DNA from 2 places in the Dinoroseobacter sp. S76 genome. Region 2 is predicted to be linked to the other one. Evidence: riboswitches for the same ligand, from Rfam matches in the RefSeq annotation. Region 2 holds a riboswitch; the other holds the start of a gene.
What was found. Region 2 has a riboswitch for cobalamin ahead of ACP153_RS15915 (energy-coupling factor ABC transporter permease). Riboswitches for the same ligand answer to the same signal wherever they lie in the genome.
Positions count from the first base shown of each region.

Region 1: another riboswitch for cobalamin. It lies ahead of ACP153_RS08835 (DUF1636 family protein); the one in region 2 lies ahead of ACP153_RS15915 (energy-coupling factor ABC transporter permease).

Region 1 covers NZ_JBNAGH010000002.1:618,661-633,028, forward strand. Annotated here, with positions in the region: gene ACP153_RS08775 (tetratricopeptide repeat protein) at 1-236, opposite strand, end outside; gene ACP153_RS08780 (rhomboid family intramembrane serine protease) at 333-1,079, shown strand; gene ACP153_RS08785 (GFA family protein) at 1,076-1,462, shown strand; gene ACP153_RS08790 (inositol monophosphatase family protein) at 1,499-2,293, opposite strand; gene ACP153_RS08795 (serine hydrolase domain-containing protein) at 2,408-3,406, shown strand; gene ACP153_RS08800 (LysR substrate-binding domain-containing protein) at 3,419-4,363, opposite strand; gene metF (methylenetetrahydrofolate reductase [NAD(P)H]) at 4,461-5,327, shown strand; gene ACP153_RS08810 (PaaI family thioesterase) at 5,394-5,861, shown strand; gene ACP153_RS08815 (substrate-binding domain-containing protein) at 5,848-6,564, opposite strand; gene ACP153_RS08820 (FecCD family ABC transporter permease) at 6,622-7,668, opposite strand; gene ACP153_RS08825 (ABC transporter substrate-binding protein) at 7,674-8,609, opposite strand; gene ACP153_RS08830 (ABC transporter ATP-binding protein) at 8,622-9,404, opposite strand; gene ACP153_RS08835 (DUF1636 family protein) at 9,401-9,811, opposite strand; cobalamin riboswitch at 9,916-10,133, opposite strand; gene ACP153_RS08840 (DUF2235 domain-containing protein) at 10,196-11,290, opposite strand; gene ACP153_RS08845 (xanthine dehydrogenase family protein molybdopterin-binding subunit) at 11,501-13,810, opposite strand; gene ACP153_RS08850 (valine--tRNA ligase) at 13,931-14,368, shown strand, end outside.
Region 2 covers NZ_JBNAGH010000005.1:219,169-233,536, reverse strand. Annotated here, with positions in the region: gene ACP153_RS15925 (hypothetical protein) at 1-48, shown strand, start outside; gene smc (chromosome segregation protein SMC) at 90-3,542, opposite strand; cobalamin riboswitch at 3,731-3,954, shown strand; gene ACP153_RS15915 (energy-coupling factor ABC transporter permease) at 3,988-4,671, shown strand; gene cobW (cobalamin biosynthesis protein CobW) at 4,803-5,921, shown strand; gene ACP153_RS15905 (GNAT family N-acetyltransferase) at 5,918-6,376, shown strand; gene ACP153_RS15900 (hypothetical protein) at 6,534-7,016, shown strand; gene cobN (cobaltochelatase subunit CobN) at 7,088-10,840, shown strand; gene cobO (cob(I)yrinic acid a,c-diamide adenosyltransferase) at 10,902-11,516, opposite strand; gene ACP153_RS15885 (LrgB family protein) at 11,528-12,244, opposite strand; gene ACP153_RS15880 (CidA/LrgA family protein) at 12,241-12,597, opposite strand; gene ACP153_RS15875 (hypothetical protein) at 12,683-13,153, opposite strand; gene ACP153_RS15870 (NADPH-dependent FMN reductase) at 13,511-14,053, shown strand; gene ACP153_RS15865 (TSUP family transporter) at 14,040-14,368, opposite strand, start outside.

The sequences.
Region 1 (14,368 bases), on a different contig from region 2:
CCGCGATCCAGAAGCTCCTGTGCGGCGGCATCGGGCGCCTCGGTCCAGACCTGCCACAGCGCGATGGTCAGCGGGCGTGCCGCCGCCTCGGACGGCGCGGCCTGCAAACGCTCATGAATGGCGGCGATATCCGTGCTCCGGTCGCGCACCGGGGCACAGGTCTCGGCCAGTGCCGGGGTGGCAAGGGCCAGGCAAAGAAGCGGGGCGCTGAGGCGCGCAAGACGGAAATGGGCCATGGCGAGAGAGTTGGCGCATATTCCATGGGCGTCAAATCCCGTTCCCGCGAGGGCGCCCCCTTGACCTGCGCGTCTCTGAGGCGCACCTGCTAGGCCATGTTCCCGATCCGCGACCACAACCCGTCCAACCGAACGCCCTATGTCACCCTCGCGCTGATCGCGATCAATGTGGTGATCTTCCTGTCCTATGTCTCGGTCTTGGGCGATCCCCGCGCCTCGATGCAGGTCTTCGTGACCTGGGGCCTTGTGCCTGCGCAGCTCTCTTCCGGCGGCGGAGTGGCGAATATCTTCACCTCCATGTTTTTTCATGGCGGGTTCATGCATCTGGCAGGAAACATGCTGTTTCTCTGGGTGTTTGGCGACAATCTCGAGGATGAGATGGGTCATGGCACCTTTCTCGGCTTCTACCTGCTGAGCGGTGTGGGGGCGGGTTTGGCTCAGGTGATCTCGGACCCGACGAGCCCGATCCCCATGGTGGGCGCCTCCGGCGCAATTGCGGGGGTTCTGGGGGGCTATCTGCTGCTCTATCCCAAGGCGCGGGTGGATGTGCTCTTTATCATCGTGATCATTTTCAAGATCATCCCGATCCCGGCGGGGATTGTCTTGTCGATCTGGTTCGCGATGCAGGTCTTTTCCGGCGCGGCCACCCCGGCAGGCAGTGGCGGTGTCGCCTATTGGGCCCATGCGGGCGGCTTCGTGGCCGGGCTGGTGCTGGTCTTGCCGCTCTGGCTGAAGCTCGGGGGGACCGGCTTCTGGTCGCGCACCCATGGGCATCCTGACCACCCCGAGGCGCGCTATCGGCAGATGCGCACCCGCGTGCCGCAGGTTCAGCGGCGGCGATGAGCGATCTGACTGACCCCACCCGCCTGACCTGCCATTGCGGCGCGGTTGTGTTGGAGCTGCGTCTCGCGGACGGGTTCCGCACCGCGCGCCGCTGCGACTGCTCCTATTGTCGCCGGCGCGGCGCTATTGCGGTCTCGGTGAAGCTGCCGAATCTGCGGGTTGTGCGGGGGGAAGAGGCCTTGCGGCTTTACACCTGGGGCACCCATACGGCGAAGCACTACTTCTGCGGAAACTGCGGCATCTATACCCATCACCAGCGCCGCTCGGACCCAAGCGAGTACGGGGTGAATGTGGGCGGGCTCGACGGGGTGAACCCGCGCGATCTGGGCGAGGTGCCTTGGGCAGATGGCGTGAACCACGTGTCAGATTCCGCCCCCGACTAGCATCGGATCTCGTGCGGCCCGATGGGCCGCCCGGGCTCAGCGCGCGCGGATGGTTTGGGAGAACTTGCTGAAAATCGGCTCATTCGCCGCAAGGATATGGCCATCCTCCAGCAGGGTCTGCCCCTCGCGGATCGGCTCCACCAGCCCGCCAGCCTCGCGCACGAGCACGATGCCTGCCGCGATGTCCCAGGGCTTCAGCCCCCGCTCCCAGAAGCCCTCGTAGCGGCCTGCGGCCACATAGGCCAGATCGAGCGCCGCCGCCCCCCAGCGCCGCACGCCCGCGCATTGGGGCAGAAGCTGACCCAGATCGCTCAGCGCCGCAGGCAGGTATTTGTTGTTGGCAAAGGGCAGCCCAGTGGCAAAGACCGACTCGATCATCGCCCGGCGCGACGAGACCCGCATCCGCGTCTGGTTCATCCAGGCGCCCTGCCCCTTCTCGGCAAAGAACATCTCGTCCTTGGCCGCGTCGAACACGACCCCCGCCACGACCTCGCCCTTATGCTCCAGCGCGATGGACACCGCCCAATGGGGCATGCCGTGCAGGAAATTCGTCGTCCCGTCCAGCGGATCCACGATCCAGCGCCGGGTCGGGTCCGCGCCCACAACCTCGGTCTTGCTCTCCTCGGCCAGCCAGCCGTAATTCGGCCGGGCCTCGCGCAGCTCGGTCTCCAGGATCTCCTGCGCGCGCAGATCCGCGCGACTGACGAAATCCCCAGCGCCCTTCATCGAGGCCTGGAGGTTCTCCACCTCGCGAAAATCCTTGACGAGGCTGCGCCCCGCGGCCCGCGCGGCCTTGATCATCACGTTGAGGTTTGCACTTCCAATCGCCATTCCCGGCCTCCTGAATTCCAGCGCATGCCTATAGACAAGGGGCTGCGCCCTGCCAACCCCCAAACGCCCCATGCGACGGCTGGTCTTGGCCGTTCGCGTCCCCATATGGGAGGGATGCTGACCCGACGCTCTGCCCTCGCCCTAACCGCCGCTGCCCTGATCCCTCATCCCGGGCGCGCCAGCCCCTCCTGGGGCGCCGTGGGGGACGCCGCGCGCAGGCTCGACCAGCTCCACAGCCTTGCCATCGCCCATCGGGGTGAGACCGTGCTGGCCGAGGCGTTTCGCGGCCCCAGCCTGGCGCGCCCGGCGCCGATCAAATCTGTCTCGAAATCCCTCGTGGCGCTACTCCTTGGCGCGGCAATCGACCGGGCCGAGGTCCCGGGCCCCGGCGCCCGCCTCGCCGAGGTCGCGCCCGCCCTCATCCCGCAAACCGCCGCCCCCATCGTCCTGGACCTGACCATGGCCGATCTCGTCACCATGCAGACCGGGCTTGAGCGGACCTCCGGTGCAAATTATGGCGGCTGGGTCGCCAGCGCGAACTGGGTCGCCAACGCCCTGTCGCGTCCGCAAATCGGCACACCCGGACGCGGCATGCTCTACTCCACCGGCAGCTTCCATGTGCTGGGCGCTGCCCTCACCGAGGCCACCGGGCAGAGCCTGCTCACGCAGATGCGCGCGCGGATCGGCACGCCTCTGGGCATCGAGATCCCCGCCTGGACCCGCGATCCCCAGGGCTACTATCTGGGCGGCAATGAGATGGCCCTGCGACCCCTCGACCTGCTGCGCATCGGCGAGATGGTGCGCCGGAACGGATCGTGGAACGGCACACCCGTGATCAGCCCGGACTGGCTCGCGGCCTCGGCCCAGCCGCGCACGCGCTCCCGCTTCTCCGGGCTCGCCTATGGCTATGGCTGGTTCCTCGGACGCGCCGATGGGGCGGAGTTCTTGCTGGCACGCGGCTATGGGGGCCAGATCCTCTGCATCCTGCCCGCACGCGAGATCACCATCGCGATCACCTCGGACCCCACGCGCCCCGCCCGCTCCGGCGGTTACTTCGGCGACCTCATGACACTGATCGACCGCACCATCCTGCCCGCGGCGCGCCTCGCCTGATCCCTTAAGTCTCTAAATATCCCCGCCGGAGGCTCCCGCCCCCTCAAGCTGCCCCGCCCGCTGCAGTTTCAGCGGCTCTGTCCGGGCCAGCCGGATCACATGGGACATGAAGGGCAAGGTGGTCTCGTCGGTCCGCGTGGCCGCATAGAGCCGCTTGGTCACCCCCGCCTCGGTCAGGGGCCGGGTCACGTAATCCGAATTATACCGCACCTCGCGCACCACCCAATCGGGCAGGACCGCAACCCCCCGGTTCGACGCCACCAAGAGCAGGATCACCGCCGTCAGCTCCACCTGCCGGATCGCCCGGGGCTCCACCCGCGCCGGGATCAACAGCTCCGAAAACACGTCGAGCCGCGCGCGCTCCACCGGATAGGTGATCAGCAGCTCATCGCGAAAATCCTCGGCCTCGACATAGGATTTCTGCGCCAGAGGATGGCTGGCCGAGGCCACGAAGACCGGCTCATAGTCAAAGAGCGGTGTGAAATCGACGCCCGGCAAATCCTCCGGGTCCGAAGAGACCACCAGATCCACCTCCTCGCGCTGCAAGGCCGGCAGGGCCTGAAACTGAAGCCCCGGGCGAATATCCACATCCACCTCAGGCCAGGCCTTGCGAAACTGCTCCAGCACCGGAAAGAGCCACTCGAAACAGGCATGGCACTCGATGGCGATATGCAGCCGCCCGGTCTTGCCCGCCTTGATGCCGCGAAACTCCTCCTCCAACGCCGCGACCTGGGGCAGGACCTGCTCCGCCAATCGCAAGAGCCGCATCCCCGCCGCCGAGAGCTTCAACGGCTTGGAGCGGCGCACGAAAAGCTCCAGCCCCGCCTGGTCCTCCAACCCCTTGATCTGATGAGACAAGGCCGATTGCGTGATGTTCAGGATATCAGCCGCCTTGGCCAACCCGCCCGCCTCATGGATCGCCTTGACCGTCCGCAGATGTCGAAATTCCAGATGCATAACCTGAGCCGCCTTCATGTTTATCTTGAAGATTATGAAATTGTCTCAGATTGGCAAGTGTGCGAGACAGCGCTCAACCCAAGATCAGGAAAATCCCATGTCCGCGCCGCGCGTCTCGTTCGAATTCTTCCCGCCCCAATCCATCGCCGCCTCCTTCCGGCTCTGGGACACGGTGCAGACCCTTGCGCCCCTGGACCCGAGCTTCGTGTCGGTGACCTATGGCGCGGGTGGAACCACGCGCAAGCTGACCCATGACGCGGTAGCCACCATCGGCAAGAATTACGGGCTGAACGTGGCCGCCCATCTGACCTGTGTTGAAGCGACCCGCGCCGAAACCCTTGAGATCGCCGAGGGCTACGCGGCGGCCGGTGTGACCGAGATCGTCGCCCTGCGCGGCGACCCGCCCAAGGGCGCCGACGGGTTCACCCCGGCCCGGGACGGGTTCGCAAGCTCGGTCGAGCTGATCGAGGCGCTGGCGGCCACGGGCAAGTTCAACATCCGCGTCGGCGCCTATCCCGATCAGCACCCGGAGGCAGCGACCGCGCAGGCGGATGTCGATTACCTCAAGCGCAAGATCGATGCGGGCGCCTCCGCCGCAATCACCCAGTTCTTCTTTGAAGCCGAGACCTTCTTTCGCTTCCGCGACCGCTGCGTGGCCGCCGGGATCGACGCGCCGATCATCCCCGGCATTTTCCCGATCGAGAACTGGGCCAAGGCCCGCAACTTCGCCCTGCGCTGCGGCACCAAGGTCCCTGCCTGGCTCGACGAGGCCTTTGCCGCCGCGACCCGCGATGGCCGGGAGGAGCTGCTCTCCATCGCGCTGGCCACCGAGATGTGCACCGAGCTGCGCGAGGGCGGGGTCGAGGATCTGCATTTCTACACCCTGAACAAGCCCGAGCTGACCCGCGAGGTCTGTGCCGCTCTGGGCGTGGCCCCCAAAGCAGAGCTGTCGGAAGTCGCCTGACGCAACGTCACGGCTGCCCTGCCCGGCCGCCCTGCCTAGCATTCCGGAAAGCCATCCGGGGGAGCCATGACCGAAACCTTTGCTGTCGCGGATCGCGAGACGCTGCTGTCGCGCTCCGGTCTGGAATTCATGCTGGACATGCTGTCCGGGGACCTGCCCCGCCCGCCCATCGCCCATGGCATGGGCTACGGGCTGAGCCTTGTCGAAGAGGGTCGCGTGATCTTCACCGGCACCCCGAGCGAGGCCCATTGCAACCCCATGGGCGGGGTCCATGGCGGCTGGTACGGCACCCTTCTGGACAGCTGCATGGGCTGCGCGGTGATGACCATCGTGCCGAAGGGGCGCTTCTACACAACGCTGGAATACAAGATCAACATCACCCGCGCCCTGCGCCCGGGGGTGGAGATCACCGCCGAGGGCCTGATCGACCATGCGGGGCGCACCACAGCTACCGCCCATGGGGAAATCCGCGGCGTGGCCGATGGCAAGCTCTATGCCACGGGGACGACCACCTGCCTGATCATGGCCGGCTGAGCGCCCGAGCCTGGAGCGTGAAGCGCCGCGCCCCGAGCGCCGCGAGCGCCGTGTCCTGCGCCGGATCGGTCAGCCACGCGGCCAGCGTCTCCGCGCCCGGGGACGCGCCATGGCTCAGGCAAAGCGACAGATCCACATGGACCTCCAGCGCCTCGGGGCAAATGGCGACAGCCTCCACCCCCGTCATGGGCGCGACATTGGTCAGGGGCAGCACCGCGAGGTCGACCTCCCCCGCCTTCAGGGCCCGCATCGGCCCGCCCCCCTCAAGCCCGACCAGCTTCGCCCCGATCTCGGTCGTAAGGCCCAGCTGCGCGGCCAACGCGCGAAACTGCGCGCCGCTCGTGCCCTGATCGGTCACCCCGATCCGTCCGGCCCCGCGGATCAGCGCCGCGATCTCGCCCGGGTCAGTGACCGGAACGCGCCCGGTCTCTCCGCGCGCCGCGAAGCTCAGGGGCGCACGACCCAGCGCCCTGTGGCTCGGGCCGGGGCTTTGCCCCGCGGCGATGATCGCGGCCACATAGACCGGATTGGTGATCGCCACCTCCCACTGCGCGCCGCCCGCCACATGGCCGGGCACTTCGGGGTTCAGCATATGGGTGATGCGCAACCGATGCCCGGTCTCCGCCTCAAAGCGGGGGCCAAGCACCTCCATCACCTCAAGAAGGGCGATGGGCACGATAAAGGGGATCTCTGGGGCTGGCATCGGGGCTCTCCTTGCTGGGTGCGAGCCTATCGCGGAGGGCTGCGAAGGCAAACCGCCTCAGCCGATGCGCCGCCGCAAGAGCCAGATGAAGAACGTGCCGCCAATCAGCCCGGTCACGACCCCGATCGGCATCTCGTCCGGCGCCATCACCAGCCGCGCGCAGATATCGGCCCAGAGCAGAAACACCGCTCCGAGCAGCGCCGAGATCGGCAGGACGCGCGCATAATCCCCGCCCACGATCAGCCGCACGATATGGGGCACCATCAGGCCGACAAAGCCAATGATCCCGGAAAACGCCACCATGGCCCCGGTGATCAGCGCACCGACCACGAAAACCGAGAGGCGAAACCGCGCCACCGGGATCCCGAGGGTCGAGGCCGTCTCATCCCCGATGGTCATCGCATTGAGATTACGCGCATGCAGGCCGAGATAGGCGCCCCCGGCCACGAGGATCGCGAAAGGATAGATCAGCTGATCCCATTGGGCGAGGCCCAGCGCCCCCAGCATCCAGAAAACAACCGTATGGCTCGCACGTGGATCGCCGAGAAAAATCAGCATGTTGGCAAGGGACATGACGATGAAGGACACAGCCACCCCAGCCAGAATGAGCCGCCCCGCACTGGTGGCGGAAGCAAATTGCGACACCGCCAGCACCAGAAGGGTCGCCGCCAGTGCCCCGAGAAAGGCCATGAGCGGCACCGTCGCCAGACCGAGAAACAGCCCCAGATGCAAGAGCGCGAGGATCGCGCCAAAAGCCGCGCCCGCCGAGATGCCCAGCAGATGAGGATCGGCCAGCGGGTTGCGGGTCACCGCCTGCAGGCTCGCCCCGACCACAGCCAGCCCCGCCCCGACGCAACAGGCCAGCAGCGCCCGGGGGAAGCGGATATCCCAGATGATCGCCTCGCGCCCGGCGGACCATGTGACCTCCACCGCGCCGGGCAGGATCTGGTTGGCAAGCACACCCCAGACCACCGGGGCGGAGATCGGGATTGCCCCGAGGCTGATCGCGGCATAGATCGACAGGATCAGCCCGACGCCCCCGCCGAGCATGGCGAGCGGAAAAACCGCCGCCCGGACGCGCCCTTTCGGCGGGGTGTCGGCCATGGGGCTCACTCGGCGCGGAAGGCCGCGGCGAGGGTTTTCACAGCGCCGATATTGCGCGGGCCCGGGGTCGCCTCGATGTATTCCAGCGTGACGAAACGGTCATTCTTCACCGCGTCGATCTCGGCAAAGGCCGGGTTGGAGCGCATGAAGGCGCGCTTCTCCTCGGCGGTGACGGAGCCGTAATTGACGATCACGATGACCTCCGGGTTGCGCTCGACCACGGCTTCCCAGCCCACGGTCGCCCAGCTTTTCTCGAAATCATTCATGATGTTGGTGCCGCCCGCCGCCTCGATCAGCGCGTTCGGCATGGCGTAGCGCCCGGCGGTAAAGGGCACATCCTCGCCGCTGTCATAGACAAAAACCCGGGGCGCTTCGGCAAGGGCGGGCAAGTCGGCGGTGAAGGCCGCAAGATCCGCCTCATAGCCGGAGATCAGCGATGCGGCCCGCTCCTCCACCCCGAAGATCGCGCCCAGATTGCGCAGGTCGGCATACATGTCCTCCATGCTCGCCGGCCCTTTTTCCGAGATATGGATGCAGCTCTCGGTCAGCTCATAAACCGGGATGCCGAAGGGCGCGAGGGTCTCGGGTGTCACCTCACCGCCCACGCGCATCCCGTAATTCCAACCGGCAAAGAAGAAATCCGCATCCGCGCCGATCAGCACCTCCTTGGTGGGGTATTTCTCGGCCAGCTCAGGCAGCTCTTCGACGCCCGCGCGCATGCTCTCATCGAGGGTTTTCCAACCGGAGATCCCCGTATACCCGACCATCCGGTCCGCAAGTCCGAGGACGAGCATCATCTCGGTGAGGTTCACATCATGGGAGACCGCGGCCTTGGGCGGTGCATCGAAGGTCACCTCGCGATCGCAGCTCTGGACCGTGACCTGGGCAAAGGCGGTGGAGGCAAGGCAAGTGCCAGCGAGGAGGGTAAGGGCAAATTTCATGGCTGCGCCTGATCAGTTCGGAAGGTGGAAGGAAAGATGGTTCGTGTGGCTCGGTTCGAGCCGTTCGCGACGGGCCTCGACCCGAAACGCGGTGGAGACGGCGGCCTCGGTCAGCACCTGATCCGGCGTGCCAAAGCCACGGGTCCAGCCCGCCTCCAGCAGCAGGATCCGGTCGCAGATCTCGGAGGCCATGTTCAGATCATGCAGCGAGACGATGATCGTCAGGTCGAGATCGCGGATCAGCGAGAGCACTTCGAGCTGGTGGCGGATATCGAGATGGTTCGTGGGCTCATCGAGCACCAGCACCTGCGGCTCCTGCGCCAATGCACGGGCCACCATGACCCGCTGACGCTCTCCGCCCGAGAGGGTGGCGAGGTCCCGCTCCGCCAGATCGGTCAGATGCAGTTGCGCCAGCGCCGCCTCGACCCTCTCCGCATCCCGGGCCCCGGATTTGGCAAACCCCGACCGGAAAGGTGTGCGCCCGAGGGCCACAACCTCCCGCACGGTGAGCCCAAAGGAGGACGCGTGTTCCTGTAGAACGGCGGCAACCTTGCGCGCTGCCTCCCGGGGTGAGATCGCCCAGAGATCCGCATCGCCCACTAGGATCTGCCCGGAGGTGGGCCGCTGGTAGCGATAGATCATGCGCAAGAGCGTGGATTTCCCGGCGCCGTTCGGCCCGACCACGCCCAGCACATCGCCCGCAGGCACGTGAAAGCTCGTAGGATGCACCAGCAGCTTTTCCGCCCGGCGGGGGGCCCAGCTGATCTCGTCGGCGCGCAGCGCGGCGGCACTCATGACGCGCGCTGCCCGGGGACCGCATCCTCTAGGGCGATGATCGCCGCCGGGACCCGCGCCAGCGTGGTCCGGCGCAGCTTGCCGGGTCGGTCCACCGAGGAGCACCAACCATCGCCGAGCACCGCATATTGCCGGGCAAAGGCCACCAGATCGTCGATATCCGCATCCGGTTCGATGTCGCCAAACAGATAGGTCGCCTTGCGCGTCCCGTGATAAGCCACAGTGCAAGGCCGATCACAGCCCGCCATGCAGGCCACGCCCGAAATCTCGAAGCTTTCGGACACCGCATCGCCCGCCGCAGCAATCGCCGCGCGCAGTTTCGCAATCAGCTCATAGCCGGGACGGCAGTCGCTGCCCTTGTGCTTGCAGGATGTGCAAACCGTAATTCTGTGTGTCTGGGATCCCATATCGCCCTCCGCGATGGCCCGAGGGCGTGCGGTGACGAGAGAGAGCGGAACGGATCGCGCCGTTGCAGCATCATAGTCTCCTGTCCGGACACCCCGCCCGGGTTCAAGTTTCATCGGCGATGGCAGGTCTCCTGACTTGCGGGTCCGGGCTCGCCCGATCCTTCCCGAGCGCAGACGCTCAGTGGTGATCCTCGGGGTCGCTCGCCGCTCACAGTTGCGGGGGCAGTTACGGATTTGGCGCCGCTTGGCTCCTCCTCACCGTATTCCCTTTTCATCCCGGCCTGGCCTTTGGCCTCCGGGAACCATCGCGAGGGACTGTCTGGAAGTTTGCCCGCCCCGTCAAGCCATCCTGACAGATCGGGTGAAACCGCCGCAGGGCCGCGTTCAGCGGTGGGAGATCCGCTCCGGCGCCGGGCGCGCGGGGCGCCAGCGCGGCAGGACCCGGGCAAGGCGCTGCCCCAGGTCCGTGGCCAGACGCCCTAGCGGGATCGCCCGGCGACGGCGTGGCACGCTGTCATGAAGGCTCTCGGAGCGGTCGAGCCCGACCCGGCGCGCGCGCCGCAGGACAAACAGCTTCCCCCAGCTCCGCCAGGATCCCATGGAGGGCGCATTGGCATCCCGTGGGAACCGCTCCTGCCAGCCATCAGGGAGGCGCAGCCCGCAGGCCTCCGCCTGCTCCAGCATCCAGACGAAGGGGATATTCGCGAGCGGGCGCGCCTCCGAAAACCCGGCCAGCTGCCCGCCGATATCCCCATGGGTGCCGCGAAACCAGACCTGCTCCACATGGCCGTTCCAGCCCGGCGGACACTCCCAAAGGACCGGGGCAAAGGCCATACGCCGCTCGTTCAGGGCCAGGGCATGAAACCCGTGCTTCACCGCGCCGCTGAGCTGGTCGGAGTGAAACTCCGTCGCCATGGGCGCGAGCCGCCACAGGACCGGCGCGCGGATGCCCAGCGCCTTCACGGTGTCCCAGACACCGACCATCTCGATCTCCACCCGGCGGTGGCAATAGCGGTCCGCGAAGCGGTCGGCATAGTGGCTGTCGCGACGCTCCTGGTAATAGGCATAGAGCTGGCGCACCCGCTGCTCGGTCGCGACTTCGGGGCGGATCAGCCCGAAGCGGTCGATCAACCCGGCCAGCGAACGCACCGCATAGGCGCCCCGTGAATAGCCCATGAGGAAGATCCGGTCCCCCGGGCGATAGCGATGGGCGAGAAAGCGGTAGGCACGGCGGATCTGCCGGTTGATGCCGATCCCCGCGATCACCTCGATGGCGCGGCGCCAACCCTGCCACTGGATCCCGGGCTCGTAGAACAGGGTCACATGGGGGTCGCGCCGGTCGCGGATCAGCTTGTAGGCCAGCCCGGCATTCGTCTCTCGGCCCGGCATGAACGACGACATCGTCCCGTCGAGAATGACGATGTGGTCCGTGGGGACATGGGCGGTCGGGACCGCCGGGATCGGGGCGGGTGTCCTCATACCTCCAAGATTGTAGCCCCAAGAGGTTAAGTAAAGAACAGACCGGGCACAGTGCCGTGTGCGGCCCGTGAGCGCGTCGATTTGAGAACAATCCCGCAAGCCGTCGAAGACTTATTCTTCAGAGGCTTGCGCGTTAATCTTAATGCGTGACTTTCAAAGGGCGTGCGCCGGCCCCGTCACAGACGGGGCCCGGGCCCGTTCACGCGCGTGTCACTCGGCGGCGTGGGGCGTCTGGGCCAGCATCTCCCACATGCGGGCGGGGGTGAAGGGCATGTCCACCTTGCGCAGGCCCAGATCCCAGACCGCGTCCTGCACCGCATTGGCCACCGCCGCCAGCGCTCCGACGGTCCCGGCCTCGCCACAGCCCTTCATGCCCAGCACGTTGTTCTTCGACGGCACGGCCTCCGTATAGAAGGCGATCATCGGCACATCATCCGCGCGCGGCATGCCGTAATCCATGAAACTCGCCGTCAGAAGCTGCCCCTCCGGATCATAGACCACATGCTCGGTGATCGCCTGCCCGATGCCTTGGGCCACGCCGCCATGGACCTGCCCCTCGGCCAGAAGCGGATTGATCAGCACGCCGAAATCATCGACCACCGTATAGCGGTCCACGGCCACGACACCGGTCTCCGGGTCGATCTCCACCTCGCAGACATGGGCCCCGTTGGGGAAGGACCGGCCCGGCAGGGTCGTCTCCGCCTCATGGGTCAGGAGCGCGGTCTCGCCCGCCGCACGGGCCGCCTCCGCCGCCTCGATCATGGTCATCACCACATTGGAGCCCTCGGCCCGGAAGCTGCCCTCATCAAAGGTCACCTCTGCCGGGTCCACGCCCATGCGATCGGCGAGGAAAGGGGCAAAGGCCGCGATGGCCACATCCACCATGGCGCGGGTCGCCTGGCTCTGAACCGTGACCGAGCGCGAGCCGCCGGTGCCGCCGCCCTTGGCAATCAGATCGCTGTCGCCCTGCACAATGCGGATCCGGTCAGCGGGGATCCCCGTCATCTCATGCAGCACCTGCACGAAAACCGTCTCATGCCCCTGACCATTGGATTGGGTGCCCACATAGAGGGTGACGCTGCCATCCTCCTCAAAGACCATCTTCGCGCCCTCGCTCGGATCGCCGAGAATCGCTTCGATATAGTAACAGAGCCCCTGCCCGCGCAGCTTGCCCGCCGCCTGGCTCGCGGCCTTGCGCGCGGCAAACCCGGCGCGGTCCGCCTCTTCGCCCGCGCGGTCGAGGACCCGGGCAAACTCGCCCACGTCATAGGTCTCGCCAGAGACCGCCGTATAGGGCATCTGCTCGGGCCCGATGAAGCAGCGCTTGCGCAGATCCCAGGGGTCAACCCCGAGGCTGCGCGCGGCGTGGTCCATGGCCCGCTCCAGCGTGTAGATCGCCTCGGGCCGCCCGGCCCCGCGATAGGCATCGACCTGGGTCGTGTTGGTGTAGATCCCGCGCACCCGCATATAGGCGGCCTGCACGTCATAGACGCCGGTCATCACCTTCATGGCGAGGCTGGTCTGGATGGCTTGCGCGAATTGCGAGTTATAGGCGCCAAGATTGCTGAGCACATCGGCGCGGAACCCGATCAGCTTGAGATCCACGTCAAAGGCCAGCTCCACATCCGAGGCGAGGTCCCGGCCCGCATTGTCGCTGAGCATTGCTTCCGTGCGCTCGGACATCCAGCGGCAGGGCCGGTTCAGGACCCGGGCCGCATGGGCGACCACGAAATATTCGGGATAGGCCATGGCCTTCATCCCGAAACCGCCGCCCACATCCGGGTTGGTGACGCGCAGATCCTCGGGATTGAGGCCCAGATTGCGGCAAAGCTGACCCTTCATGGTCCAGACGCCCTGCCCGTTATGGGCCAGATGGAGACGCCCGTCCTCGATCTCGGCGAAACAACCGCGCGGCTCCATGGCGTTCACGATGATCCGGTTGTCCTCGACCACCAGCCCAACCCGGTGCGCCGCCTTGGCAAAGGCCGCCTCGGTCGCGGCCTCATCGCCGCAGGCCCAGTCAAAGGCCACGTTATCCTCAGCCTCAGTGTGGAGCGCCGTGCCCCCCGGCACGGTGTCGAGCTTGGCCGGCAGCTCATCGATCTCCAGCTCGATCACCTCCACCGCGTCGCGGGCCTGATCCAGCGTCTCGGCAAAGACCATGGCGATGGGCTCGCCCACAAAGCGGACCTTGCCCTGGGCCAGGATGGGCCGCTTCGGCCCGGCCCCGCGCGTCCCGTCACGGTTCGGCATCACGGTGGCCTGCATATCCATCCGGACACCCGCCGCGGCCAGATCATCGCCCGTCAACACCAGCGCCACGCCGGGCATCTGCGCCGCCTCGGCGGTGTCCAACGCGGTGATCTCCCCATGGGCCACCATCGAGCGCAGAACCACCCCATGCAACGCCCCCTCGGGCGCGATATCATCCACATAGCGCCCCGCGCCGGTCAGAAACCGAACATCCTCCACCCGTGCCGCCGGCTGGCTGATCCCGAACTTGTCGCCTTGCTTGGTCATGAGAACTTCCTTGCTCGTCCGGCCTGAACCTTAGCCCCATCCCGCCCACTGTCCAGACCGCCCCTTTCCCTTCGCACAGGGTTTCGTTATCTCCTCGCCCAAGTGCAAAGGATGACCGCGATGCCCATGGAAAAGACCTTCAACGCCGCCGAGGCCGAACCCCGTCTCTATGCCCGCTGGGAAGATGAGGGCTGCTTCAAAGCCGGGGCCAACGCCTCGCGCGACGAGACCTTCTGCATCATGATCCCGCCGCCCAATGTGACGGGCTCGCTCCATATGGGCCACGCCTTCAACAACACGCTGCAGGACATCCTGATCCGCTGGAAACGGATGCAGGGCTACGACACGCTCTGGCAGCCGGGCACCGACCACGCCGGGATCGCGACCCAGATGGTGACCGAGCGCGAGATGGCCGCCAATCAGGAACCCTCCCGCGCCGAGATGGGCCGCGCCAAGTTCCTCGCCCGCGTCTGGGAGCAGAAGGTCAAATCCCGCGGCACGATCATCGGTCAGCTCAAGCGTCTGGGCGCCTCCTGCGACTGGTCGCGTGAAGCCTTC
Region 2 (14,368 bases):
GGTGTTTTTCTTCTTCCGTGCTCCGGTCCAGACTACCGGCCAAACTGACCGGCAGAGTTCAAGCCCGGGCTGACCCCGACGCGCACATGCTATGCGACCAGCGTTTCCGCCTTGCGCAGGTCCACTGAGACGAGCTGGCTGACCCCCTGCTCGCCCATGGTCACCCCAAAGAGCCGATCCATCCGCGCCATGGTCACCGCGTGGTGGGTGATGATCAGGAAGCGCGTTTCCGTGCGCCGGGTCATCTCGTCCAGCAGGTCGCAGAAGCGCGTGACATTTGCGTCGTCGAGCGGCGCGTCGACCTCGTCGAGCACGCAAATCGGCGCCGGGTTGGCGAGGAAGACCGCAAAGATCAGCGCGAGCGCCGTGAGGGTCTGCTCCCCGCCCGAGAGCAGGCTGAGCGTGCTCAGGCGTTTGCCCGGGGGCTGGCACATGATCTCGAGCCCGGCTTCAAGCGGGTCGTCGGATTCCACCAGCACCAGCTTGGCCTCCCCGCCGCCAAAGAGGTGGGTGAAGAGCATTGAGAAGTTCTCGTTCACCTGTTCGAACGCCGTCAGAAGCCGCTCGCGCCCCTCCTTGTTCAGGCTGGAGATGCCCGTGCGCAGCTTGCCGATCGCGCCTTCCAGATCGCCCTTCTCCGAGATCAGCGTCTGGTATTCCTCGTCGACGGCTTTGGCGTCTTCCTCAGCCCGCAGGTTCACGGCCCCCATGGCGTCGCGCTGACGCTTGAGACGGTTGACCTCGGCTTCAATGGCCTCGGCAGCGGGCATGCCATCGGCATCGACCTTGAGCGTATCGAGGAGCTGTTGCGGCGTGACCTCCAGCGCCTCCTGGATCCGTTCGGCAGCCAGGGCCACGGTCTCGGCAGCGGCCTCCGCCCGGGCCTCGGAGGCCGCCCGGGCCTCCCGCGCCTCGGAGGCGGCACGCTCCGCATCCCGCTCCGCCTGCTCGGCCTTGCGGGCAGCACCCTCGGCGGTGCTCAGGGCATCGGCGGCGGCGGCTTTGCGCGCCTCGGCCCGCGAGATCTCATGGGCCAGCGCCTCGCGCTTGGCGGCGATCTCCCCCGGGGCGGCGGTGGCTGTTTTCAACTCCGCACGGCTGTTCTCAAGCCGCCCCTCCAGTTCGGCCTTATGGGCCTCGGCGGTCTCCAGCCGGTGGCGCCAGCCACTGATCTGCTGGGTGATTTCCTGACTGCGGCGGGTGCGCGCCTCACCTTCACGGCGCAGCTCGTCATGGGCGGAGCGTTTGGCGAGCATGGTCATCCGCGCTGCGTCCACGGTGACGCGGATCGCCTCGACCTGCGCGCGCGCGGCTTCCAGATCGCCGAGCCCGGCTTGCGCGGCCTGCGCCTCGGACAGGGCCTTGCGTGCCTCGAGCACCTCGTCGCGGTAGCGCGCGACCGAACCCGAGAGCGTCTCGAGCTTGCCCGCCATGATATTCTTGTCGGCCTCGGCCCGGCTCAGGGCACGGCTCGCCTCGCCCAAGCTGCGCTCGGCCGCTTTGCGCGCTTCGCGGGCCGTCCGGTCGGCGTCGGCAGCAGCGCGCAGATCCGCTTGCAGGGCCTCATGGCTGGCCCGCGCGGTGCTCGCCTGCGCCTCCGCCCGTTCAAGATCAGACTTCAGCGCGGACAGACGGTTGATCTGCTGCAACCGGGCTGCGGCGGCCGAGGGCGCGTCCTCGGCGCGGGCCGCCAGACCGTCCCAGCGCCAGAGATCGCCCTCCCGCGACACGAGGCGCTGACCCGGGCGCAAAGCGGGCTGCAACCGCGCGCCCTCGGACCGATCCACGAGCCCCACCTGCGCCATGCGGCGCGCCAAAACGCCCGGGACCGTGACATGCTCGGCCAGAGGCGTCGCGCCATCGGGCAAAGTGGCCGCGCTGTCATAGCCCGGCAGGAGGTGCCAGCCCGAGCGGTCGCCCTCGACCTCAGGTGCTTTCAGATCATCGGCCAATGCGGCCCCGAGTGCGGCCTCAAAGCCCGGCGCGGCGGTCACCGCATCCAGCACCTGTCCGCCCTCGGCCCGGTCGCGCGCCACGAGTTTCTCCAAGGCACCCACCTCGGCCCGCAGAGCGGTCGCTTCGCCCTCGGCCTCGGAGCGGGCGGCGCGGGCATCGGCTTCCTCGCCCTGCACAGCACTACGACGCGCCTCGGCCTCGGTGAGAGCCGCCTCGGCCGCCTCGGTTTCGGACTGGGCCGCCGTCTGCGCCGTACCAGCCTCGGCAAACCGGGCCTCTGCCTGGGTCAGACCCGCCTGCGCCTCCGAAAGGGCCGTGTCGGCCTTGGCAGCCTGCTCCTGCGCGCGGGCCTCGGTGCGCGTCGCCTCCTGCAAGAGGCGCTGGGTCGATTGGTGCCGGGCCGCAAGACGCGCCACATCCTCGGTCATCTCCGACTGCGTCGTCTCGCGATCGGTCAGGACCTCGCCCGCCGCCCGCGCAGCCTCCGCCGCCTCGGCAAGCTTCTCGTCATGACCCTCGGTGGCCTTGGCGATCTGGCCCTGCTCCCATTCGAGCTTGTCGATGGTCTCGCCCGCATCCTTGTTGAGCTCCGCCTCCCGGGCAATATCCGCCTCGAGCGTGGTGATCCGCCCGGTCAGGGTGTCGATCGCGTCCCGGGCGCGCGTCTCCTGATCCGCCAGCGTGTCCCGCTGCACATGGAGGCGCTGGACCACGGCCCCGGCAATTGCCTCCTCCTCGCGCAGAGGCGGCAGGGCTTCATCGGCCTTGACGCGGGCCTGTCCCGCCTGCCGCGCGGCGGTCTCGGCTGCACCCGCCTCGGTGGTGCGGGTGGTCAGGGCCTGCACCGCGATGAGCCGCGCCTCATCCGCCTCGCGCCAGCGCCGATAGAGCAGTAGCCCTTCGGCCTGCCGCAGTTGCGTGCCGATCTCGCGATACCGCGCGGCCTGCTTGGCTTGCCGCGCGAGGGTCGAGAGCTGCGCCGCGAGCGCCTCCAGCACGTCATCGACCCGGTCGAGATTGGTCTCCGCGCCCTTGAGCTTCAGCTCGGCCTCATGCCGTCGCTGGTAAAGGCCGGAGATCCCAGCTGCCTCCTCGAGAATCCGGCGGCGCGCCTTGGGCTTGGCGTTGATCAGCTCGGAGATCTGGCCCTGCCGCACCAGTGCCGGAGAATGAGCCCCGGTGGAGGCATCGGCAAAGAGCATCTGCACATCGCGCGCCCGCACATCCTTGCCATTGGTCTTGTAGGCCGAGCCCACATCCCGGGTGATCCGGCGGATGATCTCGAGCTGGTCCGTGTCGTTGAACCCCGCAGGCGCGCGGCGGTCGGAATTGTCCATGATCAGCGCCACTTCGGCGAAGTTCCGGGCCGGACGGCTGGCGGCCCCGGCAAAGATCACATCCTCCATCCCGCCGCCACGCATGGCGGTGGGCCGGTTCTCCCCCATCACCCAGCGCAGAGCCTCGAGCAGGTTCGACTTGCCACAGCCATTCGGCCCGACCACGCCGGTCAGCCCGTCCCCGATGATGAGATCGGTCGGGTCCACAAAGCTTTTGAAGCCATTCAGGCGCAGTCGGTTGAACCGCATCGGTGTTCTCCGGACATGATTCTTCAACCTCCGAGGGTCACGACCCACGGGCCATGAGTCAATCCCGCCACCAAATATCGTCGTGGATAAGTCGAAATCCGCGATATATTGCGGTGCCTTCAAGATGATCCGCGCCCCCTGCGGCACCCCCGCGCGCATTCGGATCTTGACGCCCCGCGCATCCCGCGCGCACAAACGCCGGGCATGGTTCCCCGTGCCAGCGCCAAGCGCCCGGGGGATCAAATGGGAATGTGGAACGGCCCGATCCAACCCGGAGGGCCCAAGCCTCAGCCGCCCCCGCGACTGTATGCGGAGAGGGTCACCGACACGCCACTGGAGCAGGCGCTCTGGGAAGGCCGGTGCCACCCATCGACCCGCGAGCCAGGAGACCAGCCATGCAGACTGCAACCGTTCCTGTCGGGTGTGACAGGTTAAGGAGACTGACATGCATATCGAACCCGGCGTCGTAAACGGCGCCAAACTTGCCCTGAGCTACGCCACCGCCGCAGGCGCAGGCGTCTGGACGGCGAAACTGGCCTGGGAGACGCTGAAAACCACGCGCATTCCCGGATTTGCCGCCCGTGTTGCGGCCTCGACCCTGGCCGTTTTCTTCTTCTTTGAAGTGCTGCCGAAATTCCCGGTCGGGGTTTCGGAAGTGCATTTCATCCTGGGCTCGACGCTCTTCCTGCTCTTTGGCGCGGCGCCGGCGGCGCTGGGTCTGATGCTCGGGCTGCTGGCCCAGGGGATGCTTTTCGCCCCTGCAGATCTGCCGCAATACTTCATGAACGTGACGACCCTGCTGGTGCCGCTCTTTGCGATCAGTGCCCTTGCGAAACGGATCATCGCGCCGGGCACGCCCTATGTGGATCTGAGCTATGTGCAGGCACTCAAGCTATCGACCACCTATCAGGCGGGCGTCGTGGCCTGGGTCGGGTTCTGGGCGCTCTATGGCTCGGGCTTTGGCGCCGAGAACCTCGCGGCGATCGCGAGCTTTGGGGCCGCCTATATGCTGGTGATCCTGATCGAGCCCCTTGCGGATCTTGCCGTGCTGGCCGCGGCCAAGGCCGGGCGCGACATCTCTCGCTCGGCGCTCTTCCACCCGCATCTGCATGACGGGCACAGCGCCTGAGCCTTTCCTTTGCCCGGATCGCCGCGCGGTCCGGGCCCTTTCATCACAGCCGCAGCGCGCCCGCGCCTTCGGCCCCTCACATGGCTCCGCCCCCGTCCGGGCGGAGCGCGCATTTCAGACCGGAGTGTCCCATGCCAGCCAAGATCCCTGCGACCGTCGTCACCGGCTTTCTCGGTGCCGGAAAGACGACCTTGATCCGCCACATGCTCGCCAATGCCGAGGGCAAGCGGATCGCGCTCATCATCAACGAGTTCGGCGATCTGGGCGTCGATGGGGATATCCTCAAGGGCTGCGGGGACGAGACCTGCACCGAAGACGACATCATGGAGCTGAGCAATGGTTGCATCTGCTGCACCGTGGCCGATGACTTCATCCCGACCATGGAGGCGTTGCTCGCCCGTGAGACGCCCCCGGATCACATCGTGATCGAGACCTCGGGGCTGGCCCTGCCACAACCGCTGGTCCGCGCCTTCAACTGGCCGGGCATTTCGACCAAGGTGACCGTGGATGGCGTGGTGACCGTGGTCGATGGCAAGGCCGTGACAGAGGGGCGTTTTGCCCACTCCGTCGATGCGGTGGATGCCCAGCGCAAGCTGGACGAGAACCTTGATCACGAGACCCCGCTCTCGGAACTTTTCGAGGATCAGGTGGCCTGCGCGGATATGCTTGTGGTGAACAAGTCCGACCTGCTGAGCCCGGCGGAAGCCGAGGCCCTGACCGGCAAGCTGAAATCCGAAGCCCGCGCCGGGGTACAGGTGGTCAGCGCGACCCAGGGCGCCCTGCCCGTGGATGTCCTGCTGGGCCAGGGGATCGGAGCCGAGGCGGATCTGGACGCGCGAAGCGAGGTGCATCACCACCATCACCACGCGGACGACCACCCTCACGACCATGACGACCACTCGCACGACCATGATCATCAACAAGACCATGATCACGCGCATCATCACCACCATGACCACGACCATGATGCCTTCACCTCTTTCGTGGTCACCCTGCCCGAGATCACCGACCCCGCGGCCTTCGCCGCCCATGTCACAAGCGTGATCGAGGCCCATGACATCCTGCGTCTCAAAGGCTTTGCCGCCGTGGCGGGCAAGCCCATGCGCCTGACCCTGCAAGCGGTAGGCCCTCGGATCGACACCTATTTCGACCGCCCCCTCGGCGCATCCGAAGCGCGCGAGACCCGTCTCGTGGTAATCGGTCAGGCCGGGCTTGATCAGGCCGCGATCGACGCGGCCCTACGGGCATGAGTGTCACCGTCACGCCGGGCGATCCGCTCAGCCCCGAGGCGCGCGCGCTGCTCGGGGCGAGTGCCGCCATGATGATGGACCGCTATCCGGCAGAGGTGAATTACAGCATGGCCCCCGAGGATCTCGACGATCCCCGGATCCAGTTCTTTCTGGCCATGTCGGGCGGTCAGGCCATCGGCTGCGCGGCCCTCGCGACGCGCGATGGCTATGGCGAGATCAAGTCCATGTTCGTTGCCCCCGAGGCGCGCGGGCTCGGCGCTGGCGCAGCCCTAATGCAAGCGCTGGAGGCCTTTGCCCGGGAAAAGGGCCTCCCGATCCTGCGGCTCGAAACCGGTCCCGACCTGATCTCCGCCTGCGCCTTGTACGAGCGGGAGGGATTCGCGATCCGTGGACCGTTCGGCGATTACCTCGACGATCCCCTGAGTCGCTTCTACGAAAAGCCGCTCCGAGCTTGATCCGACGCAGGTTTCGGCGCGAATTTTAGCCAATTTCCCGCCGGATCGCTCTTTGTCGCAGCGTAAAGCTGGATTTGATCCTCGCCTTTCGCGCCACAAGCAGTCATACTTTGGTCGAGGGGTATGGGTCCGTCCGCGGACCCGGAGTTATGAGCATATGCCACGCGAGATCCGGATTTACCGGACAACCCCGTTTGATCCTCTGGCGCAGACCCTGCTGATCCCGCCGAAGTCGCGGACCCGTCCGGATATGTCCGACGTGACCGGACCCAACGGCTATTTCTACCTTGCAGCCCGGGATGAGGTCGGCCTCGGCTGCATCGCCCTGCGCAACATGGGCAGTTTCGGTCTGGTCAGCGCCTTTCGCTTTGTCGCCGCCGAGGCGCCGGGCAGCCTGCCCGATATCCTGATCGAACAGGTCGAAACGCTGGCGCGCAGCCTGCGCCTGCGGGTCCTGCGGGCCTGGGTCGATCGGATGCACCCGGTCCAAGCCGAAGCGCTGCGGCGCAACCGTTACGAGGCCAGCTCCGAAGAGCTCGGGAATGATGAGTTGGTCCTCTATGAGCGGGAGCTGACCCGCAGCCCCCAACGCCCGGCCGAGATCGTCCTGAAAGGGCCACCGATTTTCTCCAAGGGCTAGAGGCGCGACCATTGCCCGGCTGAGGCAGGCTTGATAGACCCGCCGCTGCACTTGGAGAAACGGGGCGCAACATGCATCTTCTGGCCGCGACACCCGGCAGCATCGATGACGGGCAGGAGCCTGTCGATCTGGGTCAGACCCCCGCCGATCTGGTCTTCATTTCCGCCGCCGATACAGAGTTGGCCGCCCTGAGCGCAGCGCGCGCCGAGATGGCCGCGCCACCGAACCTGCGGCTAGCGAGCATGATGCATCTGCGCCACCCGATGTCCGTGGATCTCCATATCGATGACTGCGCCTCCAAGGCCCGGCTGGTAGTCGCGCGTGTGCTGGGCGGGCTGGGCTATTGGCGCTACGGGGCCGAGCAATATGCGGCACGGGTTGCGGCCGCGGGGGGCCATGTGATCCTGCTGCCCGGGGATGACAAACCCGATGACAGTCTGCGAGAGCTCTCGACCCTGCGCGGCGCGGAATATGACGCGCTCTGGTCCTATCTGGTCGAAGGCGGGCCGGAGAATGCCGCGAATTTCCTCGGTTATGCGCAGCATCTGCTGGATCCTGAGACCCCAGAACCGCCCGCCGCCGCCCCGCTCTTGCGGGCCGGGGTCTATTGGCCCGGGGCGGGGCTGAGCGATCTCGCGACGGTGCAGGCGCAATGGCAGGCGGATGCGCCCGTTGTGCCCCTGATCTTTTACCGGGCGCTGGTTCAGGGAGCGGGCCTTCACCCGATCAACCGTTTGGTCCGGGCGCTCGCGCGCAAGGAGTTGAACCCGCTGCCGGTTTTTGTGGCCTCCCTGAAGGATCCGGTCTCGGTCGCAACCCTGCAGGGGCTCTTCACCCAGGCGCCGCCGGATGTGATCCTGAACTGCACGAGCTTTGCGGTGGGCACGCCCGATGGTGCCGGCAAAAGCGGGACCAACCCGCTCACCATGGCCGAAGCCCAGGGCGCCCCGGTCTTTCAGGTCGTGCTCGCCGGCAGCAGCGAAGAGGCTTGGGCCGAGGGCACAACCGGCCTCTCAGCCCGCGATATCGCCATGAATGTCGCCCTGCCGGAGGTCGATGGCCGTGTGCTGACCCGGGCCGTCAGCTTCAAGGGCGAGGCCTTCTTCGACGAAGCCACCGAATGCACCATCGCGACCTATCAAGCCCAGGGCGACCGGATCGCCTTTGTGGCCGATCTCGCGGCGAACTGGGCCGCCCTGCGCCGGTCCCCGGTCAGCCAGCGGCGCACGGCGCTGATTCTCGCGAACTACCCGAACAAAGACGGACGGCTCGCCAATGGCGTGGGCCTCGATACGCCCGAGGCAACCGCGCGGATGCTCACGCGCCTCGCCGCCGAAGGTTACCAGGTCACAGATGCCCCCAAGGACAGCGCTGCCTTGATGGCCGCCATCCGGCAGGGCCCGACCAATTGGCTGACCGACCGGGCAGCGCGCACGGGCGGCGAACGCCTGCCGCTGGAGACCTACCTCGCCCACTACCGCGCCCTCCCGCTTGCGGCCCGCGAACAGATTGAGGACCGCTGGGGCGCCCCGGAAGACGACCCCTTCTTCATTGTTCCTCAAATACTCAATTCCGACGCTGCCCCGAGCGGGGCCTTCGCCCTATCGATCTTGAGCTATGGACATGTGGTGGTCGGGATCCAGCCCGCGCGCGGCTATAACATCGACCCGACCGAGACCTATCACGCGCCTGATCTCGTCCCGCCCCATAACTATCTGGCCTTCTACTTCTGGCTGCGCCATGTCCATGGCGCCCATGCGCTCGTCCATATGGGCAAGCATGGCAATCTCGAGTGGCTGCCGGGAAAATCCGTGGCCCTGTCCGAGGCCTGTTTTCCAGAAGTCGTCTTCGGGCCGCTGCCTCATATCTACCCTTTCATCGTCAACGACCCCGGCGAAGGCACTCAGGCCAAGCGCCGGGCGCAGGCGGTGATCATCGACCATCTGACCCCGCCCCTGACCCGGGCAGAGACCTATGGGCCCTTGCGTGATCTCGAGGCGCTGGTGGACGAGTATTACGAGGCCGCCGGTGTCGACCCGCGCCGGATCACCGAGTTGCGGCGCGAGATCCTGTCCCTGACCTCGGTCACCGGGCTCGACAAGGATGCCGGGTTTACCGGCGATGAGGATGGCGATCTCGCGAAACTCGACGCCTATCTTTGCGAGTTGAAAGAGGCGCAGATCCGCGATGGTTTGCATATCTTTGGCACCGCGCCCGAGGGCGATCTTGCGCGCGATCTTGCGATCGCGCTGACCCGCCTGCCCCGGGGCGACGGCAAGGAGGGCGACGCCTCGCTCCTGCGGGCGTTTGCAGGGGATCTGGCGCTTGGCTTCGACCCGCTTGATTGCGAGATGGCGGCCCCCTGGGCGGGGCCGCGTCCCGATCTTCTGGCAGGTCTTCTTTCTGATCCATGGCGCAGTCATGGCGACACGGTGGAGCGGCTGGAGGCTCTGGCCGTGGCGTGTGTCGAGGGCGGCATGGCCGCACCAGGTCCGGCGAGCCGCGCGGTTCTCGAGGCGATTGCAGACCATGTCCTGCCGACCATTGCGGAATGCGGGCCGGCGGAGAAATCGGGCCTCCTCACAGCCCTGTCAGGGCGGTTCGTCGCCCCGGCGCCCTCCGGCGCGCCCACACGGGGGCGCATGGATGTCCTGCCCACGGGACGGAATTTCTTCAGTGTCGACAGTCGCGCGATCCCCACGCCCACCGCGTGGAAGCTGGGCTGGGCTTCGGCAAACCTGTTGATCGAGAAGCATTTGCAGGATCACGGGGATTGGCCCCGGTCCCTGCTGCTGACGGCCTGGGGCACGGCGAATATGCGCACGGGCGGGGATGACATCGCCCAGTGCCTCGCCCTGATGGGGGTAAAGCCGCAATGGGACAGTGCCAATCGCCGGGTCACCGGGTTCGAGGTGCTGCCCCTGTCCGTATTGGGGCGTCCACGTGTGGATGTGACCCTGCGCGTCTCGGGGTTTTTCCGCGATGCCTTTCCCCAGCAGATCGCGCTGGTGGACAGTGCGGCGCGGGCGGTCATGGCGCTGGACGAGCCCGAGGCGGAAAACCCGGCCGCGGCGCGCGCGAAGGCCGAAGGGCAGACCGCGCGGGTCTTTGGCTCAAAGCCCGGGGCCTATGGGGCTGGCCTGCAGGCGATGATTGATGAGCGGCTCTGGGCTGACAAGGCGGATCTGGCCGAGGCCTATATTGCCTGGTCGAGCTATGCTTATGGCGCCGCGGAGGAGGGCACACCGGATCGCGCGGGGTTCACCGCACGGCTGAGCCAGGCTGAGGCGATTGTCCAGAATCAGGACAATCGCGAGCATGACCTTCTGGACAGTGATGATTACTACCAGTTCGAGGGCGGCGCGGCGGCGGCGGTGGCCACCCTGCAGGGCAAGGAGCGGCCGATCTATCACAATGACCATTCCCGCCCGGAACGTCCGGTGATCCGCACGCTGGAGGAAGAAATAGGACGGGTAGTCCGCTCCCGCGTGGTGAACCCGAAATGGATCGCCGGGGTGAAACGCCATGGCTACAAGGGCGCTTTCGAGATCGCGGCGACGGTGGATTACCTCTTTGCCTTTGCAGCCACCACGGGCGCGGTGGCAAGCCACCATTTCGATCTGGTCCATGCAGCAATGCTGGAGGATGAGGAGACCCGCGCCTTCATCGCCGAGGCCAATCCGGATGCCTTGCGCGAGATTGCCGAGCGGCTCAGCGAAGCCATTGACCGGGGGCTTTGGCAACCGCGCTCGAACAGCGCCAAAGCGCAGCTGAGAGATCTCGCTGCCCCGGGCGGGCCGGCGCGGGAGGCCTCCGGCGCATGAGTATTTTTGGAACAATGAAGGGGGCAGGCGTGCTGCCCCCGCGTTGCGCGAGGGGGCGCCGTTAGAACTCCACGCCGATCTGGGCCTTGATCCCTGAGCGGAAGGGGTGCTTCACAAGCTCCATCTCGGTGACGAGATCGGCGGCCTCTATCAGCTCTTCCTTGGCGTTGCGCCCGGTCAGGACCACATGGGTCATCTCTGGTTTCTCGGTTTGCAGGAAGGCGACGACCTCGTTGATATCGAGATAGTCGTAGCGCAGGGCGATGTTGATCTCGTCGAGCAGCACCATCTTGTTCGCGGGATCGCGGATCAGCTCCTTGGCCTTGGCCCAGGCGGCCTGTGCCATCTCGATATCGCGGTCCTTGTCCTGGGTCTCCCATGTGAAACCCTCGCCCATGGTGTGGAAGGCGCAGCGGTCAGAGAAATGGGACAGGATCAGATCACGTTCTCCGGTGCTCATGCCCCCTTTGATGAACTGCACCACGGCGCAAGGCATCTCATGGGCGATACAGCGAAAGATCATCCCGAAGGCGGCGGAGGATTTGCCCTTCCCCTTGCCCGTATGGACGATGATCAGACCCTTCTTATCAGTCTTGGTCGCCATGATCTTGTCGCGCGCGGCCTTCTTCTTGGCCATCTTGGCATTGTGGCGCGCGGCGTCATTGGTCTCGGTCATCGCATCCTCCCTCAGAAAATCAGCCCCATGAGCACCGGGGCGAGCACGGCGGTCAGTACAGCGTTTACGCCCATGCCGATCCCGGCGAAAGCCCCGGCGGTCTCATTGACCTGAAAGGCGCGGGCGGTGCCGATCCCATGGGCAGCAACCCCGGTGGCAAAGCCCCGGGCGCGCCAGTCATGGATCCGCAGCAGGTTCAGGAGCGGCGTGGCGAAGACCGCGCCGATGATGCCGGTCAGGATCACGAGCACCGCTGTCAGGGTGGGCAAGCCGCCGATTGCCTCGGAGATCCCGAGCGCCACGGGAGCAGTGGCAGATTTCGGCGCGAGCGACATCAGGACCTCGCCCCGAATGCCCAGCGCGTAGCCGAGCCCAACCGCGGTTGCCATGGCCGTGAGAGAGCCCGCCAGAAGGGCCGCGATCATGGGCAGGGCCGCGGCGCGCACCTTGGCGAGGTTGGTATAGAGCGGCACCGCCAGCGCCACAGTGGCGGGGCCAAGCATGAAATGGACGAATTGCGCACCCTCGAAATAGGTCTGGTAGGGCGTGTCCGACAGCCAGAGCACCGCCGCAAGAAGCGCCACCGCCACCAGCACCGGGTTCACCAGGGGCGCGCGGCCCGAAGCGCGGAAAAGCGCGTCGCCAATCACATAGGCCGCGAGCGTCGCGGTCAGCCAGAGGAGCGGCTCGGAGGACAGGTAAACCCAGATCGCGCCGAGATCACTCATCCCCCTGCCCTCCGACCGACCAGCCGCGCGACCCCGGTGAAGACCAGCGCCCCCACCGCGATCGACACCAGCGTCGAGACCACCAGCACCGCCATCAGCGGGCCGCCATTGCTGCCCAGCACGTCGAGATGGGCCACCACGCCCACCCCTGCCGGCACAAAGAGCAGCGAGAGATGCGAGAGGAGCCCGCTTGCCGTGGGGCGCACGGCGTCGGCCACTTTGGGCACGAGCAGGAAGAAAGCCAGCAAGAGCACCAGCCCCAGAACCGGCCCGGGCACCAGGAGGCCCAGGGTCCGGGTCAGAACCTCGCCAATCAGCTGAAAGGCCAGCAGCACCAGAAGATGCAGGATCATCGCAAGGGTCCTTTGGTCAGGGCAGGGCAGATCCGGCCAGCCTAGAGCCCCCGGCCCGGGGCGCAATCGGGAAACACCGGCAGCGCTAGCAGCGCGAATAGACATGGGCCCAGAAATTGCGATTGGGCAGCGGGTCCGGCGCGTGCATCTGGCGCAGATAAAGCCCACCGGCAGCATAGGCTTCGGTCTCGCCCTGAGCGGGGCAGAGATAGGTCTCCGCCACGCCGGTCTGGAACTGCAGGTGGTGGATCAGCTCATGAAGGACCATCTCGCGGAAGGCCGGGTTGGTATAGGGATCATCATCCTGATCCGCCCCCTCCACCCATTCCGCAGCCAGCACATAGACCCGGCCATGGGTGCCCTCCCGGGGGGAATAGAGCGCCTGGACACGACTATCGACGCCCTGGGCCGGGATCAGGTGAGGGACATCGGTGTAGTATTCGGCGGTCAGCTCCACCGGGGTCATCTCGATCACATCCGGCAGAGGGATGCCCGCCGTATCATAGGCAGTATTGGCTGAGATCCAGAGCATCAGCGCCGTCAGAAGTTCCGTCATAGGGGCCTCGCGGGTGCGGCCTTTGTGCCGCCTTGAAGTGGATGGGACACCGGCGGATCCGGTGCGGTTCGGTCCTCCCGCAGCACAAATCTACGACCAAAGTCGTACGAGGCGAGGGAACCGGTCCCGTGCGGAGCGGGTTTTTGACCTACGGGCGACAAAAATGCCGCGCCCTGTCCGGTGCCTGCTCAAAGGCGCGGCAGGGATGGCCCGAAAGGGATCAGCTCGGCGGCATTCGGTAGATGCGCCAGCCCCGCGCGGGGCTGCGCACACGGCGCGTGCGCCCCTGATCACAACGCCCCCTAGGCCTCCGGTCCGGGGGCGGCTACCACTGGGGCAAAGGAAAAAGGACAGGTCATGACAACGCCAAAACTTCTGGGGATCTCCGGGTCCCTGCGCGCCGAGAGCTTCAACTCCAAATTGCTGCGCGAGGCCGCGAGCCGGTTCGGGCCCGCCGCGTTCACCGAAGGCAATCTGCGCCTCCCGCTCTATGATGGAGATCTCGAGGCCCAGGGCATCCCGGCGGAGGTCCAGACCCTCGCGGACCAGATCGCGGCGGCAGATGCGGTGATCATTGCCTCGCCAGAATACAACCAGAGCTTTACCGGCGTGCTGAAAAACGCGCTCGACTGGGTGAGCCGGGTCGAGGGCAAGCCGTGGCAGGACAAGCCCGTGGCGATCATCGGGGCTGCGGCCGGACGCTCCGGTGGCGCGCGCTCGGCCTATGCGCTGCGGCTGGCGATGATGCCCTTTCAGGCGCAGGTCCTGCCGGGGCCGGAGGTGCTGGTCGCCGGAGCCTTCCGGGAGTTCGACGAGGCCGGGGCCCTGACCGGTGAGAGCTATCAGGAGATCCTCGATGCCCTGATGGCCAAGCTGCGCGCTGCGGCTACAGCAGCCTGATCAGCAGGGTCGTCGCGGCCAGCCCCGCGAGGCCCAGCGCCCAGGGTCGGATGGCATGGCGCGCCACCCGCGCCGAAAGTGGGCGCGCCAGCCAGAGCGCCAGGGGCACGGCGGGCGACAGGAGTGCGGCAAAGCCCAGCGCGCGCAGGCTGAGCAGCCCTTGCCAGCCGAGCGCCGCCACGCTCACAGCCATGCCGAAGGCGAAGAACGCGTTCTGCATCGCGGCTGAACGGGCTTGGGTTTCGTGCTGATAGAGCAGCGCCATGGGTGGCGCGCCCACTGCGGTCAGGGTCCCCATGATCCCCGCCAGCGTGC